DNA from 4 places in the Modicisalibacter sp. MOD 31.J genome. Region 2 is predicted to be linked to each of the others. Evidence: predicted binding sites of a transcription regulator. Region 2 holds the regulator's gene; each other region holds the start of a gene.
What was found. Region 2 encodes FNR, which switches genes on or off when oxygen is low (the NO sensors DNR and NnrR bind a similar motif). Its sites were predicted from a motif close to TTGATNTANATCAA; they were not measured.

Region 1 (5,229 bases), on a different contig from region 2:
GGCGTCCGCCGAGTCCGAGATCATCGGCAGCGAGATCGACCGTCGTGCCTTCGGCGTTGCCGATGTCGGCGGCCGCGCGTTGCGCCTTGGCCAGATCGCGACCGCCGATCAGCAAGGGGATGTCCGGGTGGGCGTCGCGCAGCAAGCGTGCGGTGTGGCGGCCGACGATGCCGGTACCACCGATGAGCAGTAGGGGAGCGGCTGACATGAGAAGTCTCCGAGTCGAATGAATAAAACCTACCATGAGTAGGTTGTGGTGACGCTAGCCTACTCATGGTAGGTTTTCAACATGCCAAAACACGAAGGAAAGGGTGGGCCGTGAAGCGCACGACACGCGAGACAAGAGAGGCAACGGGGCAGCGGCGGCTTTCCGGGCCCGAACGGCGCCGCCAGCTGCTGGATACGGCACAGCGCATCGTGCGGGAAGAAGGGGCGGATCGGCTCACGCTGGGTCACCTGGCGGCGCGTGCCGGGGTTTCCAAGCCGGTCGCCTACGACCATTTCGGCACGCGCTCGACGCTGTTGATCGAGCTGTACAAGTTGATCGACCGCCGGCAATCGGATGCGCTTCGCGAGACGTTGACGAGCGAGGAGCGAAGCCTCGAGGAAACCGCCTCGCTGCTGGCGGCGGCCCACGTGCACTGCCATGCCGATACCAGCGGTGAGTGGCATGCCATCGGGGCCGCGCTGACGGGGAGTGAAGACAAAGAGACGGTCTACCAGGAACTGCTCGACAACTATGTCCAGCTGTTCGCGGCCGCGCTGAAGCCCTATTCCGCCCTGCCCGACGCGGAGCTCGACCGGCGCTGCATCGCCTTGATCGGCGCGGGGGATGCGATTTCGGCGGCAATGGTGCGGGGCAGCTGCAGCGAGGCCGAAGCGGCGGCAACGTTTGCCTCACTGATACGAGGCGGTATTCAGGCCACGCCCTGAGGGTTCGTTTAGCGGCCCATACTCGGCGCCTGTTGGTGATGGACGTCAGCCGCGTGGCGGACGGCCTGGCCACGCCGGCGATGGGCACCCTCACCACGCGCCTGCTGTGGCGCTGCGGCTACGAGACGCCCGTGTTCCAGGCATTCGCGGGTCAGTTCCTGGGGGAGGCATGATCCGCGTGCCCGTGTTCCACCTTCATGATTTGACACTGGCAAGCGGCATGGCGTCTTTTATAGGCGCGGTAGCCATACATGACGCAAATAGTGAGTGTTTGATGAAGGTCGAGAGCGCAGGGAAAGCAGACTATCGTGAGCTGCTGAATGTCTGGGAGGCATCGGTCAGGGCAACGCATGATTTCTTGCGCGAACAGGACCTGCTGGAGCTGAAGCCACTGATTTACGAGCAGTATTTTGGCGCCGTCGATTTAACCTGCGTCAAAGACGGGAGAGGTGACATCCTGGGTTTCTGTGGCGTTCACGACGGCAATATCGAGATGCTGTTCATCGCACCGCATGCGCGCGGCAAAGGCATCGGCACCTTGCTGCTGGATGACGCGGTAACTGCCAAGGGTGCCACCCGGGTAGATGTCAACGAACAGAACCCACAGGCGCTGGGCTTCTACCAGCACAAGGGGTTTGTCGTTAGAGACCGCTCACCGCTCGATGGACTGGGGAAGCCCTACCCATTGCTGCATATGGAACTCGTGAACACGCCGTGACGTACCACGTCAGCAAGAGGACCGCACACCTAGGTAGATGCTGATCAGACGATTCTCATGAGACTGACCTAGATCAAAAGCCTAAGTGAAATTGGCTTCAGGCGGTGGCATTCTGAATCCCTCGTTATAGGCTGAGATATCAGCCCACCAGCAGGGGACTGCCGATGGCCGACCGCACCACTGAACCCCGCATTACCCTGCATCCGCATTCTCGGCGGGTCCGCATCCTTGCTGACGACACGCTGATCGCCGATACCCGCAATGCCATTGAGCTGCGCGAGAAAGGCTATCCACACCGCCACTACATCCCGAAAGAGGATGTGGATATGGCGAAGCTTTCGATTTCCTCCACCGTCACCCACTGCCCGTTCAAGGGCGATAGCACTTATTACTCTCTGCCCGATATCGCCGATGTGGCCTGGAGCTATGAACGGCCGATTGACGAAATGCAGGCGATTACTGGGCGGCTGGCGTTTGATGCCAGGAAGGTGATGGAGCTTGTGGAGTGACGACCGCTATCGACCCAAAGCGGCCATGCTGGAAAAGGCGGCCTGCACGTTCATCGGTGTTATGCAGCCGGCACTATGATTGGTGTTATACAGCCAAGCTATACTTAATGTGTCGATTTTTCAGTATATTATGGGGAAAGCGGCGTGCGGTATAACATTGTTGAACGCGCGTGTGCGTTCAAGTCAATAAACGAGCGTGCTGTCTAATACCTGTTAGCACTTAAGGAATAACAAACCATGGAAATCAGCGATCCAAAGGAATGTACCTTTGGCTTCTTAAGGGCTCAGTTTAACAGAGGGTCTCCAAAACACTTCGACATAGATTTATTTTTCTATACAGGAGAAACAATCAGTCACTATACAGATCTTGCTGGGTTGTTTGGGATTGTAGAATCTGGTGGGTTCTGGCTATCAGATCATCGGTTTTTAAATGATACGGAGGAATTCGAGAATGGCAGAAAGCTCACGAATAATCTGCTAAAAAAACTAGCAGGAAAGAAAGCGTACAGTCATTTTAAAGACATATTGCTAGAAACAGTCTCGCAGCTAGAGAACTTTTGCGAGGAACCATACTATGTATGCTCCTTTTCCAAAAAACCTGATAGTCTCGACCAGTGGCGATCTTATGGAGGGAACGGGCAAGGATTATCAATAACTTTTGATAACACAAGAAAGTCCCTAAGCCACTTTTTTGCAATGCCAATACTTTCGGTTAGCAAAGTCCTTTACAACGACAGTGAAAAAATAAAGCTAATACTGCGTACAATTAGGCGCTACAGAAAAGAGTACATTGTAGATCTAGAGTACGGAAACCCGATAGATATTGAGGACTGGAGCGATCAATTAGCGAAGCACTTAGCCTTAGAGTTCATTAACTTTAAGCACTCCGAATATGCATCGGAACAAGAAATTAGAATGGCAGTATCTAGTAGCCATTTACATCACTTTCAGGGGGTAAAGCATAGAGTTGGCAAAGATTGTATTATTCCATATATAACTTCAAAGGATATTTACAATGAATCTTTTGAAAAGCATCTGGGTACAAATAAGTTGCCCATTACTGAGATTAGAGTTGGCCCTGCTGTAAATCAAGATATGACCGCTAAAAGTATTAAAGAATACCTTACCTGCAAGGGGTATGAGGGGGTCAGAGTGATAAAGTCTGACGTCCCATATCGAGGCTAGTGCTAACAAGCCGCTCAATGGTGACCCCGCAGGCGGCGCACATTAGCGGAGCGTTAAATGCCATGAAGAAAATACTGCCGCATATCGAAATCGGACTAGATCAATACGGGGCTGTTGCAGTCAGCGTAGAGGACTATGAACTTTTCGATTTTATTGACGACTATGTCACCGAAGAGTGTGACCTAGATTAGCATGACAAGACTGTGAAGGAAGCTGCAAAGGGTGAGGTACACACTATGTACTTTAATCCAAAGCATTCACTAACCGAAGTGGAAGTCGCGTTGTTAAAGCTTGATCCTGAAGAAGTCGAAAAAATATATGCGATTAACAACTGAACAAGCGTCAACCAGGGCATTTAACAAGGTGGTCAACGGGACGCCAACTACGCTGCGCTCCGTTGACGCCCATTACCACGGCGTTAGCTTCTATAGGAGATTAAATGATCAATTGGGAAAATGTCACTCCTGAAGAGTTTGAGGAGCTTTGCTATTTACTTCTTGAGGAAAACGACTTCCATAACTTGGAATGGTACGGAAAAAGTGGTGGTGATAGAGGTAGGGATATCCTTGCAGAGAAAAGCTTTAGCCCATTTCGTGGGAAGACCGTAAACCAAAAATGGCTATGTCAGTGTAAGAGGTATACCAAAAAGAAAGTCACTAAAAGTGAGTTAACAGAGACGTTTAATGCCGCAAGAGAACATGGTGTTGATTATCTATTGTTTGCAATTTCTGACACTTTTACAGCTGATCTAAAAGATTGGATTAATAGTGTAAAGAGTGAGTATAGCTTTGAAGTTGTAGTCTGGGAAGAGCTGGACCTTAAGAGAGAGGTTAATCGCAATCTAGTCAAAATATCGTCAAGGTTTCCAGGGCTTATTAAACAATCTGACTCAATATACTTTTACGAGTGCGGTGACTCAAGCACCTCCTATATGAGCAATGAGTTCGAGGAGGTTGGCTTTTATTTGTTAAATAATTATGGGCACAAAGAGAACGTGAAAATGATAAATGAGTTTATTCAATTTATTAAATCTAATGACTTTGTCTTTGATCAAGAAAGCTAACAAGGTGCTCTGCGGAAAATTTACTCGCTGACGCTCCTAAATTTCCGCAGAGCACGGCGTTATGCGCAATGGAGGCATTAAGTGAGTCCCAAAGTATTCATTAGCCACGCTAGTGAGGATAAACCTCGGTTTGTCTCAGCATTTGCAACAAGGCTCCGTGAGAACGGCGTTGATGCATGGTTGGACCGGTGGGAAATGCTTCCAGGAGACAGCCTTGTCGATAAAATTTTTGAAGAAGGTCTAAAAGAAGCTCAGGCGGTAATCATCGTCCTATCGAACTTCAGTGTGTCGAAGCCTTGGGTATCTGAGGAACTGAACGCGAGCATAGTTGCTCGCATTTCCAAAGGGACCAAGATCATTCCCGTTGTTATTGACGATTGTGATGTGCCCGAAGCGCTCAAATCTACCCTATGGGAACGAGTTGTAGACCCTTCAGATTTCGACGAGCCATTACGCCGTATTCTAGCTGCAATTTTTGATGTGCGTGAAAAGCCAGAGGTCGGAGAACCTCCCGAGTTCGTCCGAGAGGCAACCAGCAGTATCGAGGGACTGAGCAGCGTTGATGAATTAGTTCTGAAGCGGACTGCAAAATACGATCTGGAGAATAATTCACACATCGTTGAGCCAGAAAACATCTTCTCCGATCTAAATACCCTCGGACTTTCGAAGCAACAGATTCTGGATTCAATCGAAGTTCTGGATACCGATGGATTTTTCGAGGTGTCCCGCTACGTGGACGGTGGACCAGACAGGTATGGATGTTACATTCAAGTAACTCCTTTCGGGCTCCAGAAATACTGCTCGACTGAACTTGATACATA
Region 2 (5,229 bases):
GTCGGCATCGAGGCCTGGACCGCCGGCGCCACCCCCGAGGGCAAGCTCGCCCATCTTCGCGCGCTCCAGGCCCGCGGCGAGCGGATACTCATGGTCGGCGACGGCATCAACGACGTGCCGGTACTCGCCGCCGCCGACGTCTCGCTGGCGATGAACAGCGCCACCGATCTCGCCCGCACCCGCGCCGACGGCGTGCTGCTGTCGTCACGGCTGTGGCGGCTGGTCGACGCCGTGGACCTGGCCCGCGCCACGCGCCGAGTGATCCGCCAGAACCTCGCCTGGGCGCTGGGCTACAACCTCTGCGCGCTACCGCTCGCCGCGCTCGGCTGGGTGCCGCCCTGGGCCGCCGCGCTGGGCATGTCGGCCAGCTCGCTGCTGGTGGTCGGCAACGCCCTGCGCCTGGGGCGCAGCGCCCCGCAGGCTGTCCCGCCGGCGGAGGCGGAGGCGTCGCCATGAGCATCCTCTATCTGTTGATCCCGCTGTCGCTGATGCTGCTCGGCTTCGCCGTCTGGGCGTTCTTCTGGGCGGTGAGGTCGGGGCAATTCGACGACCTGGAGGGCCCGGCCCATCGCATCCTCTTCGACGACGACGAGGGCGACCTGCCGGCGGCGCGTCGAGGCGATTCCAACCCTCGCCCGAGGGCATCCGGCAATGCTCCCCAGAAGGCGCGGAGGCCGCGCGAATGATGGCCCCCGGCGCGCTCGATCTGCCGCCGCTCGCCGCGGCCTTCATCGTCGGCCTGCTCGGCGGCGCCCACTGCATCGGCATGTGCGGGGGGATCATGAGTGCGCTGAGTTTCGCCGTGCCGCCCAGCCAGCGCAGCCCGCAACGTCTGGCCGGGCTGCTGCTCGGCTACAACCTGGGGCGCATCGCCAGCTACATGCTCGCCGGGGCGCTGGTCGCCACGCTGGGCATGCTGGCCGGCGACGTCCACCGCGTACTGCGTCTGCTGCTGCAGGGGCTCGCCGCCGCGATGCTGATGCTCATGGCGCTCTATCTGGGCGGCTGGTGGCGCGGCCTGAGCCGTGTCGAGGCGCTGGGGCGGCGGCTGTGGCGCCGGCTGGAACCGTTCGGCCGGCGCCTGATGCCGGTGGTCCGCGTGCCCCAGGCGATGGCGCTGGGCGCGGTGTGGGGCTGGTTGCCCTGCGGGCTGGTCTATTCGATGCTCGCCTGGAGCCTCACCGGCGGCGACGCCTGGCGGGGCGCGGCGCTGATGGGGGCGTTCGGCCTGGGCACCCTGCCCGCGCTGCTGGCCACCGGCGCCGCCGCCCATCGACTGGCGATGCTGGTCCGGCATCCGGCGACCCGTACCGTCGCCGCGCTGACGATCCTCGCCTTCGCCCTCTGGCAGGGCTGGCAACTCGCCACGATGCTCGCCGGCGGCCATCCTCACGGCGCTTGATCCAGGTCACGCCGCCTCCCCGACCGGCCACGTACGATGAACGCATCGCCCCCGGTTCGAGAGAGCAGTCATGCCAGCCACCGTCGCCGATCTCCCCGCCGTCACGGCCACGCCTGCCGAACGGGAAGCGGCCCTGATCCGACGCTATGCCCACACCGGGCCGCGTTACACCTCCTACCCGACCGCCCTGGACTTCGCTCCGGGCTTCGGCGCCGAGGCCTATGCTGAGGCCCTCGAGAACAGCAATCGCTCGCAGCGATCGCTGTCGCTCTACGTGCACATCCCCTTCTGCCGGCGGATCTGCTTCTACTGCGCCTGCAACAAGATCGGCGCGCAGGACTCGCGGCGGGCCGATGCCTACCTGAGCCGCCTGGATCGCGAGATGGTGCTGGTCGGCCAACACCTCGACACCCGCCGCGAGGTCCGGCAACTGCACTGGGGTGGCGGTACGCCGACCTTCCTGACGCTCGACCAGATGAGCGATCTGATCGACCGGCTGCACGCCCGCTTCGGGCTGTCGTCCGCGCCGGATCGCGACTACGCCATCGAGATCGACCCCCGCGAGGCCAATGTCCTGACCCTGCGCCATCTTCAGTCGCTGGGCTTCAACCGCATCAGCCTCGGCGTGCAGGACTTCGACATCGAGGTGCAGCGTGCCATCAACCGTGTGCAGCCGCGCCAGTTGACCGAGAACCTGGTCGAGGAGGCCCACCGGCTGGGCTTCTCGTCGCTCAACCTGGATCTGATCGTGGGGCTGCCGCACCAGACCCGCGACAGTTTCGCCGACACCCTGCAGCAGGTGATCAGCCTGGCACCGGCCCGGCTGTCGGTGTTCAACTACGCCCACCTGCCGGCGCGCTTCAAGGCCCAGCGTCGCATCGACCCGGCCACGCTGCCCTCGCCCGAGGAGAAACTGTCGATCCTCGAGGTCACCCGCGCGCTGCTCGACGAGGCCGGCTACGTGCACATCGGCCTGGACCATTTCGCGCGGCCCACGGACAGTCTCGCCGTGGCCCAGCGCGAGGGGCGGCTGCACCGCAACTTCCAGGGTTACACCACCCACGGTGACTGCGATCTGGTAGGGCTCGGCGTCTCGGCGATCAGTCAGATCGACGACAGCTACGCCCAGAACCCGACGCGGCTCGCCGACTACGAGGCGGCGCTCGATGCCGGCCATCTGGCCACTTGCCGCGGACTGCGCCTGACCGCCGACGACCGCCTGCGACAATTTGTCATCCTGCGCCTGATGTGCGACCTCAGCCTCGATCTCGACGCGGTCGGCGAACGCTTCGGCCTCGATGCCACGGCCTATTTCGGCGAGGCCCTGAAACGGCTCGAGAGCGCCGAACGCGACGGCCTGGTGAGGCGTCACGGCAATCGCCTGACAGTCACGCCACTGGGCCAACTGCTGGTGCGCCACCTGGCGATGGCCTTCGATGCCCGCCTGGACGCCAAGGGCGACCGCTACTCCCGGATTCTCTGAGAACAACTATTGAGAAAAACTTTCACGATCATACCCTCGCTATATCACCCATAATGCAACTACCATAGCGAGAGTGCTTCGAAAGACTGGGAGACAACCATGGCGAATTCCGCCCTCCACGTGCGCCGGCCGCGACTTCAGGAAGCGCGTTGCCAGACCTGCAGCTTGAGTTCCCTGTGCCTCCCCCTGGCGCTGGGGACCCAGGAACTGGACAGCTTCGACGCGATCATCCAGCGCCGCGCGCCGCTCAAGAAGGGCGACACGCTGCTGCGCCAGGGCGATCCCTTCACCAGCGTGTTCGCGGTGCGCTCGGGCAGTCTCAAGCAGGTCAGTCACGAGGGCGATGGCGACGACCAGTTGACCAATTTCTACCTGCCCAGCGAACTGGTCGGCCTCGACGGCATCGACGAGCAGCACTACCCCGGCAGCATCATCGCCCTGGAGACCACCACGGTCTGCGAGATCCCCTTCGAGCGTCTCGACCAGCTTTCCGAGGCCCTGCCCGAGTTGCGTACCCAGCTCTATCGCAACATGAGCAAGGAGCTGCGCGACGACCGGCGCATGCTGCGCCTGCTGTCACGCAAGACCGCCGACGAGCGCCTGGCCAGCTTTCTGGTCAACCTGTCGACGCGCTTCCGGCGGCGCGGCTACTCCCCCTACAGTTTTCGCCTGTCGATGGCCCGCGCCGACATCGGCAACTACCTGGGGCTCGCCGTGGAGACCGTCAGCCGGATCATCGGTCGCTTCCAGCAGCAGAAGCTGGTCGACGTCCAGGGGCGCGAAGTCAACATCCTCGACCTCGAGGCCCTGGAGGAAATGGCGGAGGGCTCCGGCTGTCAGTGACAGCCCACTTGGCATTCGCGAAAACACCACGGCCCGCCGAGCATCGGCGGGCCGTGGTGTTTTCGGTCGGGGGTTGTTTCGCTCAGGCTTCGCGTGCCAGCAGATCGAAGGCCTCGATCCGCGAGGCGTTGAGACGCTGCTGCTTGTCCTCGAGCCCCTGGAAATCGAACAGGTCGCGATCGGCGAGCTGTGACGGGGCGACGTTGGTGACCGCCTTGAACATCGTCTCCAGCCGGCCGGGGTGAGTCTTTTCCCAGTCGGCGAGCATCTCCTTGACCACCTGACGCTGCAGGTTGGGCTGCGAGCCGCACAGGTTGCAGGGGATGATCGGGAATTCCATCAGCCGCGCGAACTCGGCGATGTCCGCCTCGCGGCAGTAGGCCAGCGGGCGGATGACGATGTTCTTGCCGTCGTCGGAGAGCAGCTTGGGCGGCATCGACTTGAGGGTTCCGCCGTAGAACATGTTGAGGAACAGCGTCTCGAGGATGTCCTCGCGGTGATGGCCGAGCGCCACCTTGGTGGCGCCGATCTCCTCGGCGAAACCGTACAGCGAGCCACGCCGCAGTCGCGAGCACAACGCGCAGGTGGTCTTGCCCTCCGGGGTCTTCTCCTTGACCACCGAATAGGTGTCGCGCTCGAGGATGTGATAGTCGACGCCGATGCCGTCGAGGTATTCGGGCAGCACGTGTTCGGGGAAACCAGGCTGCTTCTGATCGAGGTTGACCGCCACCAGCGAGAAGTCCACCGGCGCGTTGCGCTGCAGATTACGCAGGATCTCGAGCATGGTGTAGGAGTCCTTGCCGCCGGACAGACACACCATGACCTTGTCGCCGTCGCCGATCATCCCGTAATCGATGATCGCGTTGCCGACCTGGCGACGCAGGCGCTTCTGCAGCTTGTTGAACTCGCGTTTCTGATTACCGGTAAATGCTTGCATGGGTCGTGCGACACGCAGGGAGAAGTGGAAGGCGCGCCTATGCTACCACCCACTCCCGCGACTTGCGATGTCCCGCCGTGGCGGTGCCGTCAGAGGACGTTCAGCAGCATCAGGTAGCGCAGCACCACGCCCGGCAGGATCAGCACGATGCCGATGCGCTGGCAATGGAACTCGCCGCGGTTGAGTCCCAGGCGCCGGCGCCAGAACAGCAGCACGCCGTGCAGGTCCTGGGTGCGTCTCACGTAGCACAGGTTGGCGAGCATCAGGAGCCCGAACCCGGCCACCAGCAGGCCATTCTGCAGCCATTCCATTCGTTCACGTCCTCGCTATCCGGGTTGTCGTTCATTCAGCAGGCTTCCAGGGCCCCCTGCTTCAAGCGCACGTACATCAGGGCGGTGGTCACGGCGTCGCCCAGCGCGGTGTGGCGCTGCATCAACGGCACCCGCAGGGCCCGGGCGACGCTTTCGAACCCCAGGTGCGGCTCGACCTGGGGATGGGTACGGCGCATCCAGCGACGGTACGCCTGGGCCAGATCGACGGTGGCGTTGGGCAGATCGAACCCGA
Region 3 (5,229 bases), on a different contig from region 2:
GGCCTGTTCCTGACCCACGCCACCATCAACCGTTTCGGCGGCGGCGTGAGCCTTTACAATCACGAAGAGGGCGGCACCCTGACCGAAGTCAAGCTGCCCCGGCTGATCGCCGGCGAATGACGCGGCCATCGACCATCCACGAGGGGAAGACGCTATGCCCACACCGGAACGCCTGCTGATCGTCGACGACGACGAGATGTTCTGCCATGTCATGGAGCGCGCGCTGAGCCGCCGCGGCTACGAGGTGCTCATCGCCGCGGACGAGGAACAGGCCCTCGCCCTGGCGCGTCGCTCGCCACCCGACCTGGCGACGCTGGACCTCAAGCTGGAGCACTCCTCGGGACTCAAGCTGCTGCCCGACCTGCTGGCGATCGTGCCGGACTGCCGCGTGGTGGTCCTGACCGGCTATTCGAGCATCGCCACCGCCGTGGAGGCGATCAAGCTCGGCGCGGTCAACTATCTGTGCAAGCCGGTCGACGCCGACGAGGTGCTCGCCGCCTTCGATCGCGACGGCGGCGACCCCGACATCGATATCGCCGACAACCCGCCGTCGATCAACCGCGTGACCTGGGAGCACATCCAGAAGGTCCTGCAGGAGCACGACGGCAACATCTCCGCCACCGCCCGGGCGCTGGGCATGCACCGCCGGACCCTGCAACGCAAGCTGCAGAAGCGCCCGGTAAGGCGCTGATCGCCGCCCGCACCGGCTGGGGCCAGCGGCGCGGCGATGCTAGACTGAGAGGCCTTCACGCTACCCCACTCTGCATCCAGGAGGCCCAATGCAGCTTGCCGAGCGGCTCGCCATCGCGACACGGATCGCCGAAGAGGCCGGGCAAGAGATCCGCCAGGCCCGCGAGCGTCAGAACTTCGAGCAGCGCTACAAGAAAGGCAGCGAGCTGGTGACCGATGCCGACGTCGCCGTCGACCGCCTGATCGGTGAACGCCTCGAGGCACACTTTCCCGGCGAGACGCGGCTCAGCGAGGAGCTCGCCCCCGACCGCGAGACGCTCGGCCAGGGCGGCCCGCTGTGGGTCGTCGACCCGATCGACGGCACGGTCAACTTCGCCCGTGGCCTGCCGCATGTCGCGGTGTCGATCGCCTGGGCGCTCGACGGCAAGGTCCAGATCGGCGTCGTCCATGCGCCCTTTCTCGACGAGACCTTCACGGCGATCCGCGGCGACGGGGCCCAGCGCAACGGACAGCGCATCCGCGCCAGCCTGGCCAGCAAGCTCGAGCGCAGCGTGATCGCCACCGGCTTTCCCTATCGCCTCGATGGCCGCACGCCGCTGCTGCGCCGGTTCGCGGCGGTCATGCAACAGTGTCAGGACGCGCGCCGCTGCGGCTCCGCCGCGCTCGACCTGTGCAACGTGGCAAGCGGCCGGATCGACGCCTACTACGAGAGCGTCTCGCCGTGGGACTTCGCCGCCGGGTTGCTGATCGCTCGCGAGAGCGGCGCCCGCACCGGGCACGTCTACCCCTGCCCGACCGGCATCCCGGAGGAGCTCTACGGCGAACACATCGTCGCGGCCGCCCCGGACATCTACGTCGCGCTACGCAAGCTGCTGCAGCGTGCCGACGAGGACCCGCAGGCCGCCACGCGCTGAGCCACATCCTATAGCAGCCCGCAATGGCCCGCGTAGCCAGACGCTATTGGCGCCCAGGGTCGGATTGCGGAACAATGGGCGCAACGTCGCCGTTGACCGCCAACGAATTCAGGTTTCACCGACAGGAGATTGCATGCTTACCGTCATCTTCGGACGTCCCGGTTGCCCGTTCTGCGTTCGCGCCAAGGAGCTCGCCGACCAGCTGAGCAACCTGCGCGACGACTTCAGCTACAAGTACATCGACATCCACGAGGAAGGCATCACCAAGGCCGACATGGAGAAGACCATCGGCAAGCCGGTGGAAACCGTGCCGCAGATCTTCGTCGACCAGACCCACATCGGCGGCTTCACCGAGTTCGACCAATACGTTCGCGACAACCAGTTGATGCCCGAATCGCCGGTCAACTGACCGCCATCGGCAATACCGCAACGCCGGCCCCCAGGGCCGGCGTCTGCGTTGGCACCCACGGGCTGATGCAGATCAAGGGTCTCGCAATGCCGCTGGCGCCGGTTCCGGCCCCGGCCTAAAGTCGGATGATCCTCGTCTTGCCAGGAGGCCAGCCCATGGCACCCGAAACGCCCCCGAGCCCTGCCGGCGTCGCCGATCGCCACCGCCAGTTGATCGAGGCGACCCGCGGTTATCCGGCCATCCGCACCGCGGTGGTCCACCCCTGCGACGCCCCCTCGCTGGGCGGCGCCCTGGCCGCCTGGCACCAGGGCCTGATCGAACCGCTGCTGGTCGGCCCGCGCACGCGAATCGAGAGCACCGCCGAGGCCCTCGGCGAGTCGCTGGCGGGCCTGACCATCGTCGACACGCCGCACAGCCATGCCTCGGCGGAGACGGCCGTGGCGCTGGCCGCCAAGGACGACGCCCGCGCGCTGATGAAGGGCGCGCTGCACACCGATGAACTGATGAGTGCCGTCCTCGCCCACGAGGCCGGTCTGCGTACCGAGCGCCAGATGAGCCACATCTACGCCCTCGACGTCGCCAGCTACCCGCGCCCGTTGCTGATCACCGACGGCGCCCTGCATATCCAGCCCGACCTCGCCGCCAAGCGCGACATCATCCAGAACGCCATCGAGCTCGCCCACGCCCTGGGGCTCGCCCGCCCGCGCGTGGCGATCCTCTCGGCGGTGGAGACCGTCAACCCCCGCATCCCCTCGACCGTGGAGGCCGCGGCATTGTGCAAGATGAGCCAGCGCGGCCAGATCAGCGGCGGCGATCTCGACGGCCCGCTGGCCATCGACAACGCCGTGTCGGTCGAGGCCGCGCGCACCAAGGGGCTGACATCGGACGTCGCCGGCCAGGCCGACATCCTGGTGGCGCCCGATCTCGAGGCCGCCAACATGATCGCCAAGCTGCTCATCCACCTGGCCGACGCCCAGGCCGCCGGACTGGTGATGGGCGCCCGGGTGCCGATCATGCTTACCAGCCGCAGCGATGACATCGCCGCCCGCCTGGCTTCCGCGGCGCTGGCCTGCCTGGTCGTTCACCATGAGGCGTCGCCATGAGCCGCTCCCCGATCCTGGTCATCAACGCCGGCTCGTCATCGCTCAAGTTCGCCCTGTTCGACGCCGACGCGGCGCTGGCCCGGGGCCAGATCGAACGCATCAACGACGCGCCTCGACTCACGCTCGATACCGGTGAAGCCAGCGCGCACGCGTTCCGCGTCGAGGGCCGCGGGCACGAGGCAGTCGTCGCCCCGCTGCTCGACTGGGTCAACGCGGTGCTCGAAGGCACGCCGCTCACGGCGGTCGGCCATCGCGTCGTGCATGGCGGGCGCGACTTCGCCGCGCCCCGGCGCATCGATCGCGAGGTGATCGAACGGCTCAAGGCGTTGATTCCGCTGGCCCCCCTGCATCAACCCCACGCCCTGACGATCATCGAGCAGTTGCACGAACGCTGGCCGACACTGCCCCAGGTGGCCTGTTTCGACACCGCCTTCCATCGTACCCAGCCCTGGGTCAATCAATGCTTTGCCCTGCCGCGACGGCTGACCGACGAGGGCATCCTGCGTTACGGCTTTCACGGGCTCTCCTACGCCCACACCGCGCGCCGGCTTCCCGAACGGCTCGGCGAGCGCGGCCGCGGGCGGGTGATCGTCGCTCACCTGGGCCATGGCTGCAGCCTGTGCGCCCTGCGCGACGGCCGAAGTCAGGCGACCTCGATGGGCTTCACCGCCCTGGATGGGCTGGTGATGGGCCGACGCGCCGGCAGTCTCGACCCGGGGGTCATCCTCTACCTGATGCAATCCCGGGGCTGGAGCGCCGCCGAGGTCGAGCACATGCTCTATCACGACAGCGGGCTCTACGGCGTCTCGGGGATCTCCGACGACATGCGCGACCTGCTCGAGAGCCCGGCACCGCCGGCGAGAGAAGCGATCGAGTTGTTCGTGCAGCGCGTGATTCGCGAGACGGGAGCGCTCGTCGCCCTGCTCGGCGGACTGGATGCGCTGGTGTTCACCGCCGGTGTCGGCGAGCATGCCGCGCCGATCCGCCAGGCGATCTGCGCGGGCCTGGGCTGGCTGGGCGTGGATATCGACGAAGCGGCCAATGCCCGTCATGCCGAACGCCTCGACCGCGGCAGCGGACCGGCGGTCGCCATCATGGCGGCCGACGAGGAAGCCGAAATTCAGCGTTCAACGATCGACTGCCTCGACACCGGGTCGGCCGCCTCATGCTGAGCCCGGGACAGCCTCGCGGGCGTTGAAAGCGCTGCGACTCCCAGCACCTATACTGGTCAAGGCACCGCCTGGGAGAGCACCACCGATGCAACGCGACGAGTTCCTGCAGCAATTGTGGCTGGACTATGTCCACCTGCACCCCGACCTCGGGGCGCTCGACCTGTGGGTCGATGCGCCCGCCGCGGAGTACCTCGCCCTGGTGACCCTCAACCAGGGGCCCTTCAGCACCGAGACACTGTTGCCCACGCTCGGCCATTTCGGCTATCGACGGGCCGGACAGTACGCCATGGCCGACCGCGGCGTGCTGGTGACCTGCCTGTCCCCCGCCGACAACGGCGCCTGGCTGTTGCTGGTCGAACTTCAGCCCGGGACCCTGACCCGCGAACCGCGCCGCCGTCTCGAGAGCCTGGTGGGCGATGCCCATCCCGCCGACTGCAAGGGGCAGAACCTGCTCTGTCGCGGGCGTCCGTGGCCGATGCCCGACTGGGCGACCTACCGGATGCTCCACCAGGCCCACCCGCTCGCCGCCTGGCTGGCGGCGCTGGGGCCACGCCTGCATCATGTCGGCTTCGATTGCGAACGCCTCGGGGGCTCCCTGGCGCAGGTCGATCACGACTTGCGCCAGGCCGGGCTGGTCGGCAATGCCGACCGCCGCCACGGTATCTTCCCGATCTCGCCCCTGCTCGACTACCGTTACTATCCGGCCTGCACACGGCGCATCGCCTTCGCCGACGGCGATGAACACCGGGTTGCCCTGGGCGGGCTGGCCATCGTCCAGCGCTGTATCAACGGCGAGCGCGAGCGCGCCGCCGAACTGCTGCTACCCCGCCACACTCGTTGCGAGGTCGCCTGACAGTCACCCCAGCGGCTCACTCAATCGGGCCGATCGAAGGACAGCGAGGTCGCGCGAGGCTGCGGATCCGGGCGTCGCCCCCGCGACG
Region 4 (5,229 bases), on a different contig from region 2:
GGCGATGGGCAGCGTCACCTCGGTGATCGAGGGCAGGGCCTGATCCCGGGCCTGGACCTGCAAGTCGCCGACATCGGAGAGCTCGGTCTTGCCCTGGTACTGGGTCACGGTACCGGAGAGACGGACCCGGTCGCCAAGGGCGACATCGTCGGCGTTCGGCGCATAGACGAACAGGCCTTCGGCGGTCTGGGCGTCAGCGTCCCGATCGGCGTCTTCTTCCTGGATGAAAAAACCATCCAGTCCGTCCTGAGCGTCCAGGGTGACGATGGCATCGAGGGTGACCTGCCGGCCTTCCAGCGGGCTGACCATGCCGGTGCCCTGAACCTGGGAGATCAGGGTGACATCGCTCGTCGCGGGCGGGGTGTCGCTGCCGACGAGCCGGCCCGGCGTGGCGAGCGCCGGGGTTGCGTCGTCGTCACCGCCGAGGGCATCGCTGGTGACGCCACCGGCGTCGCGGGTGGTGAAACGCTGATTGGCGACGTCCCAGGAGGCCGCGTCGCTCTGCCGGGTATCCGGGTAGGCCTCGGTCGCCGCCAGGGTGGCGCGGCCCGGCTCGCCGAGCCACAAGGTGACCTGATCGCCGCCACCGCCGAGGCCCGCGGCACTGCCGGTATGGCCGATCTCCACGCCATCCAGGTCGGTGTCCGAACGCCATGCCTGACGGAATTCATCGGCCGCCGCGGCGTCGCCGTCGACCATCACGATGGCGGTGGCACCCGGCGCGAGGGTCGTCAATCCCTGAACCTGGACGGCGTCTTCGGGATCGGCGCTGTCATCGTCGTAGTAGAGCGGTGTCCGGCCGAAATCGATTGTCGAGTCGCCGGTGTTGGTGATCTCGAACCAGTCCTCGGTGACATCGCTGCCGGCCTGGCCGGGCCAGATTTCGCTGACGGCGATGCCGAGATCCCGAGCCTCGGGGTCCCCCAGCGGGGCATGGCCGGTCGCGACGCTGAAATCCGGGTTGCCGTCCGGGGCGTCACCCGCCTGCCAGGCAGCGGCGTTGCTCAGTTCCTGCCGCAGTGCCTCGGCAGTCCCCGCCGTGGCGCCGCTGTAGTGACCGCTCACACTGTCCGGCGGCAGGGTGAGGTCGGCAGCGTTATCGGCGCTGTTGCCGACCCGATAGAGGGGGGCGCCATCGGCGTCGCGGACCGTCACGCCGTCGGCGAGCGACAGGGTGAATGCGCCGTCGAATTGGTCGGCGTGGGTGGTCGTGTCGATCACGCTGCCGGCGGCCACGCCCTTCTGTGGCGCGGTCCAGGTGACCCGGCCGTCGGCGCTCTCGAAGACCAGCACGGCCCCCGGCGTGATCGCTTCCAGGGCGACGAAGCCGAAGCTCGCGTCGCTTTCGTCGAGTGCCGTGAAGGCGATGTCGCCGGCCTGCGGGGCGAGGCTCGGCAAGGCGTCGATACTGATCGTCGAGGAGGTGAAGGTCTGGATGGCGTCGTCCAGGTCCTTGGACTCGGTGCCGGTATCGGACCAGTCGGTGGTGCCGTTGTCGTAGTCGACATCGACGCTGACCGAGCCGTCGGCATGGACCTCGATATCGCTCAGCGTCTCGGCGGTGCCGCCGGTCGCCTCGGCATTGGTGTCGAGATCCACGCCGGCGACCCGAGCGGCCTTGTGGGCGCCGTCCCAGCGGTAGAGCTGGAAGTCGTCGTTGCCGTCATCGCCATCCTGGTCACCGGGGTTGGCGGGGCCGGCGCTGACCAGCCAGGTACCGTCGCCGACCGCCTTGATGTCGCGAATGGTGCGACCGCCGAGATCGAGCCCGAGCGCCTCGCCGAATCGGGCTTCGTCCGCGCTGCCCGCGGCCATCAGTGCATCGACGTTGGTCACCGGCAGCACCAGGGCGCGGCCGTCGCTGTCGATGGGCGCACGCAGGCCGAGATACAGCGTGCCATCCCGGTAGGCGGAACCCTCCACCTCGAAATCGTCGAAATCCAGCGCCGGGCGGTGGTCGGCGGCCCAGCCCATGACCGCCTCGTCGAGGCCGCTGAACTGCCCGGTCACCTCGACCTGCAGCGAGTCGGCATCGTGGCCGGTGATGCGCGTGCCGAAGACCATCGAGCGCTCGCCGTTGGACAGCGAGCCGAGCCAGTAGTAGGTAGCGTTGCCGGCATCGACCACCGATTCGATGTCGACTTCATCGCCGTCTTCGAGGCCGAGCGCCGCATCGAGATCGAAGCGTTCGAGCGGGGCGCCGGAACGGTCGTGGTCGTAGAGCCGCAGGGTCTGGTCTTCATCGTCGCCGACCAGGATCAGGCCGTCGCCGATCGCGATGGCCGCCGAGGTGTCCGAGGCGCCGGTATGAAAGCGCGCCGCGTTGTTGGTAGCGGTGCCGTCGGCGGCGGCGTAATCCAGCGTGTAGCGCGTCTCTTGCTCGCCGTCGTCGACGGTCACCGTGATGGTGGCCTCGCCGGCGCTCACCGGGGCGATACGCAGCACGTCGTCGTCGTCCAGCGCGGCGCGGGCGACGCTGGGATCGCTGCTTGCGACGCTCACCGTCAGGTCGCGGCGCGCGGTATCCGCATCGGCGATCTCCAGGGCGATGCCTTCGGTCAGGGCCGGGTCGGTGGGGTCACCGACCACGCCGCGAATCTCGCCACCGTCATCGGTCAGTGGCAGACGTTGCGTGGCCGTCTCGGCGAGATGGATGGTCGGCGCGGCGGGCTCGGCGGGCGTCTCCCCCGGGGTGCCGTGCCACCAGTCGAACAGGTCGTCCAGGAAACGCTCGACTCGCTCGAACAGGTCGTCGATCAGCCACTGGCCGTGCCAGGAAGCACCACCGAAAGTGGCCGTCGTGGCGTCGTCGTGAAAGCGGTAGGGCGAGGTGAGAGAGAACAGCGACATGACGGAATCCTTGTGTACGCGGCGAAATCAGGAGTGCACGCTTCACTTTGGACTCTAGGCCGCCAATGTTGTAACCCTGTTGCAGTGACATGAACGCGGCGCCGGCTGGCGAGCCTGTATCGCCGGGCTGGTCCGTCGGCCGTTGACCTGCATCAAGGCGCGACACGACGGCGGCGATGCACGATAGTGAAAACCGGGCCGACTCGGGCCGTGCGCGGGAAGGTGACATGGAATTCAAGGACTACTATCGGGTTCTGGGCGTCGAGCGCGACGCCTCGCAGGACGACATCAAGCGCGCCTATCGCAGAATGGCGCGCAAGTATCACCCGGATGTCAGCCAGGAGGCCGACGCCAGCGAGCGCTTCAAGGAGGTGGGCGAAGCCTACGAAGTGCTCAAGGACCCCGAGAAGCGGGCGGCCTACGATCAGCTCGGCCGGCAGTGGCAGCCGGGCGAGGAGTTCCGCCCGCCACCGGACTGGGATGCCGGCTTCGCCTTCTCGGGCGGTGGTTTCACCGAAGGCGACATGGGCGGGTTCAGCGATTTCTTCGAGACCCTGTTCGGTCACGGCTTTTCGCCGGGGGCACGTCGCGGCGGTTTCCACGCCCATGGCGAGGACCGTCACGCGCGCATCGAGATCGATCTCGAGGACAGCTATCGCGGCGCCAGTCATGTCATCACCCTGCGCCTGCCGCAGCACGAGGGACACGGACGGGTGACCTGGCACGAGCGCAAGCTCAACGTCACCATCCCCAAGGGGGTCGCCCCGGGCCAGCATATCCGTCTGGCCGGGCAGGGCGAACCGGGAATGGGCGAGGGCCGGGCCGGCGACCTCTATCTCGAGGTCGTCTTCCGGCCCCACCTGCTCTATCGCCTGGAGGGGCGCGACGTGCTGCTCGAGCTGCCGGTGGCGCCCTGGGAAGCGGCGTTGGGCGGGCCGATCAAGGTGCCCACGCCCAAGGGCAGCGTGGAGGTCAAGATCCCCGCCAACGCCACTCACGGCAGCCGGCTGCGCCTCAAGGGCCGCGGCCTGCCGTCGACGACGCCCGGCGATTTCCTGGTCGTGCTGAAGATCGTCCAGCCGAAACTGGAGAGCGAGGCCGATCGTGACGCCTATCGGCGTCTGGCCGAGCACTTCGCCACCTTCAAACCCCGCGCCCGGCTGGGAGGATAAGCGATGAGCGAGTCATCGAGCGTGACCGGCGAGATTCTCGAGGAGCAGACCGCACTGAGCCTGGCCGATCTGAGCCGGGCCTGCGCGGTGCATGCCGAGGCGATCGTCGAGCTGGTCGACGAGGGCATTCTGACGCCTAGCGGCCCCGCGCCCCATCGCTGGCGCTTCAGCGGACGCCATCTGGTCCGCGCCCGCGTGGCCCTGCGCCTGCAGCAGGATCTGGGGGTCAACCTGCCCGGCGCGGCGCTGGCGCTGGAGCTGATGGACGAGATCGAGCAACTGCGCCGGGGCAGTGTTGAACGGCGTGGTTAGACTGGTTCGGTCTTGTCCGGATATTCACACAGATCCTCGATCACGCAGCTGCCACAGCGGGGCTTGCGCGCCACGCAGGTGTAGCGGCCGTGGAGGATCAGCCAGTGATGGGCGTCGCGGCGAAATTCGCGGGGCACATGGCGCAGCAGCTTCTGTTCGACCTCGACGACGTTCTTGCCGGGGGCGATGCGCGTGCGATTCGCGACCCGGAAGATATGCGTATCCACGGCGATGGTCGGCTGGCCGAAGGCGGTGTTGAGGATCACGTTGGCGGTCTTGCGACCGACGCCGGGGAGGGCTTCCAGCGCGGCGCGGGTCTGAGGAACCTCGCCGTCGTGCCGGTCGACCAGGAGCCGGCAGGTCTTCATCAGGTTCTCGGCCTTGGTGTTGTACAGGCCGATGGTCTTGATGTAGCCCTTCAGCCCCTCGATCCCCAGGTCGAGGATCGCCTGCGGGGTGTTGGCCACCGGGAACAGTCGGGCGCAGGCCTTGTTGACACCGACGTCGGTGGCCTGGGCGGAGAGCAGCACGGCGACGAGCAGTTCGAACGGCGTCGACCAGTCGAGTTCGGTGGTGGGCTCGGGGGTGTGTTCGCGCAGGCGGGCGAAGATTTCGTGGCGTTTCTGGGCGTTCATGACGTTCCGGGACCGGGAGAGGGGGCGATGCGTTCTTCACGGGCGGCGTCACGCATCGTGCGGGCCTGTTCGCATTGCTCGCGGGCCGCGACGATGGCGGTCTCGTCCCCCTGGCGCTCGGCGTGGGCGAGCTGCGCGCGGGCGCGGCGCAGGGCCTGTTCGGCGGCGTTGATCGCCATGCGCCGGCGATGGGCCTGGCCCGTGGCGGCGGGCGCTGCGCCGTCGGCAAGCTGGCGCTCCACCGTTGCCAGACGCTCGCG

Region 1: the regulator FNR is predicted to act here: its motif matches at 1,715-1,728, upstream of KGR00_RS20970 (DUF427 domain-containing protein).
Region 3: the regulator FNR is predicted to act here: its motif matches at 2,076-2,089, upstream of KGR00_RS07100 (bifunctional enoyl-CoA hydratase/phosphate acetyltransferase).
Region 4: the regulator FNR is predicted to act here: its motif matches at 2,993-3,006, upstream of KGR00_RS05620 (DnaJ C-terminal domain-containing protein).

Annotation. Positions count from the first base shown of each region.
Region 1 is NZ_JAGXFF010000006.1:247,384-252,612, forward strand. It holds gene KGR00_RS20955 (NAD(P)-dependent oxidoreductase) at 1-208, opposite strand, end outside; gene KGR00_RS20960 (TetR/AcrR family transcriptional regulator) at 319-933, shown strand; gene KGR00_RS22470 (hypothetical protein) at 972-1,106, shown strand; gene KGR00_RS20965 (GNAT family N-acetyltransferase) at 1,208-1,651, shown strand; gene KGR00_RS20970 (DUF427 domain-containing protein) at 1,816-2,160, shown strand; gene KGR00_RS20975 (DUF2971 domain-containing protein) at 2,398-3,345, shown strand; gene KGR00_RS20980 (hypothetical protein) at 3,363-3,536, shown strand; gene KGR00_RS20985 (restriction endonuclease) at 3,785-4,408, shown strand; gene KGR00_RS20990 (toll/interleukin-1 receptor domain-containing protein) at 4,490-5,229, shown strand, end outside.
Region 2 is NZ_JAGXFF010000005.1:225,224-230,452, forward strand. It holds gene KGR00_RS17860 (heavy metal translocating P-type ATPase) at 1-456, shown strand, start outside; gene ccoS (cbb3-type cytochrome oxidase assembly protein CcoS) at 453-686, shown strand; gene KGR00_RS17870 (sulfite exporter TauE/SafE family protein) at 686-1,402, shown strand; gene hemN (oxygen-independent coproporphyrinogen III oxidase) at 1,473-2,885, shown strand; gene fnr (fumarate/nitrate reduction transcriptional regulator Fnr) at 2,985-3,728, shown strand; gene ttcA (tRNA 2-thiocytidine(32) synthetase TtcA) at 3,811-4,665, opposite strand; gene KGR00_RS17890 (hypothetical protein) at 4,755-4,976, opposite strand; gene KGR00_RS17895 (3'-5' exonuclease) at 5,012-5,229, opposite strand, start outside.
Region 3 is NZ_JAGXFF010000002.1:328,614-333,842, reverse strand. It holds gene KGR00_RS07120 (ATP-binding protein) at 1-120, shown strand, start outside; gene KGR00_RS07115 (response regulator transcription factor) at 155-691, shown strand; gene KGR00_RS07110 (inositol monophosphatase family protein) at 780-1,604, shown strand; gene KGR00_RS07105 (GrxA family glutaredoxin) at 1,738-2,013, shown strand; gene KGR00_RS07100 (bifunctional enoyl-CoA hydratase/phosphate acetyltransferase) at 2,169-3,116, shown strand; gene KGR00_RS07095 (acetate/propionate family kinase) at 3,113-4,288, shown strand; gene KGR00_RS07090 (DUF1338 domain-containing protein) at 4,374-5,141, shown strand; gene KGR00_RS07085 (MFS transporter) at 5,162-5,229, opposite strand, start outside.
Region 4 is NZ_JAGXFF010000002.1:38,294-43,522, forward strand. It holds gene KGR00_RS05615 (ExeM/NucH family extracellular endonuclease) at 1-2,850, opposite strand, end outside; gene KGR00_RS05620 (DnaJ C-terminal domain-containing protein) at 3,078-4,022, shown strand; gene KGR00_RS05625 (chaperone modulator CbpM) at 4,026-4,334, shown strand; gene nth (endonuclease III) at 4,331-4,969, opposite strand; gene KGR00_RS05635 (RnfABCDGE type electron transport complex subunit B) at 4,966-5,229, opposite strand, start outside.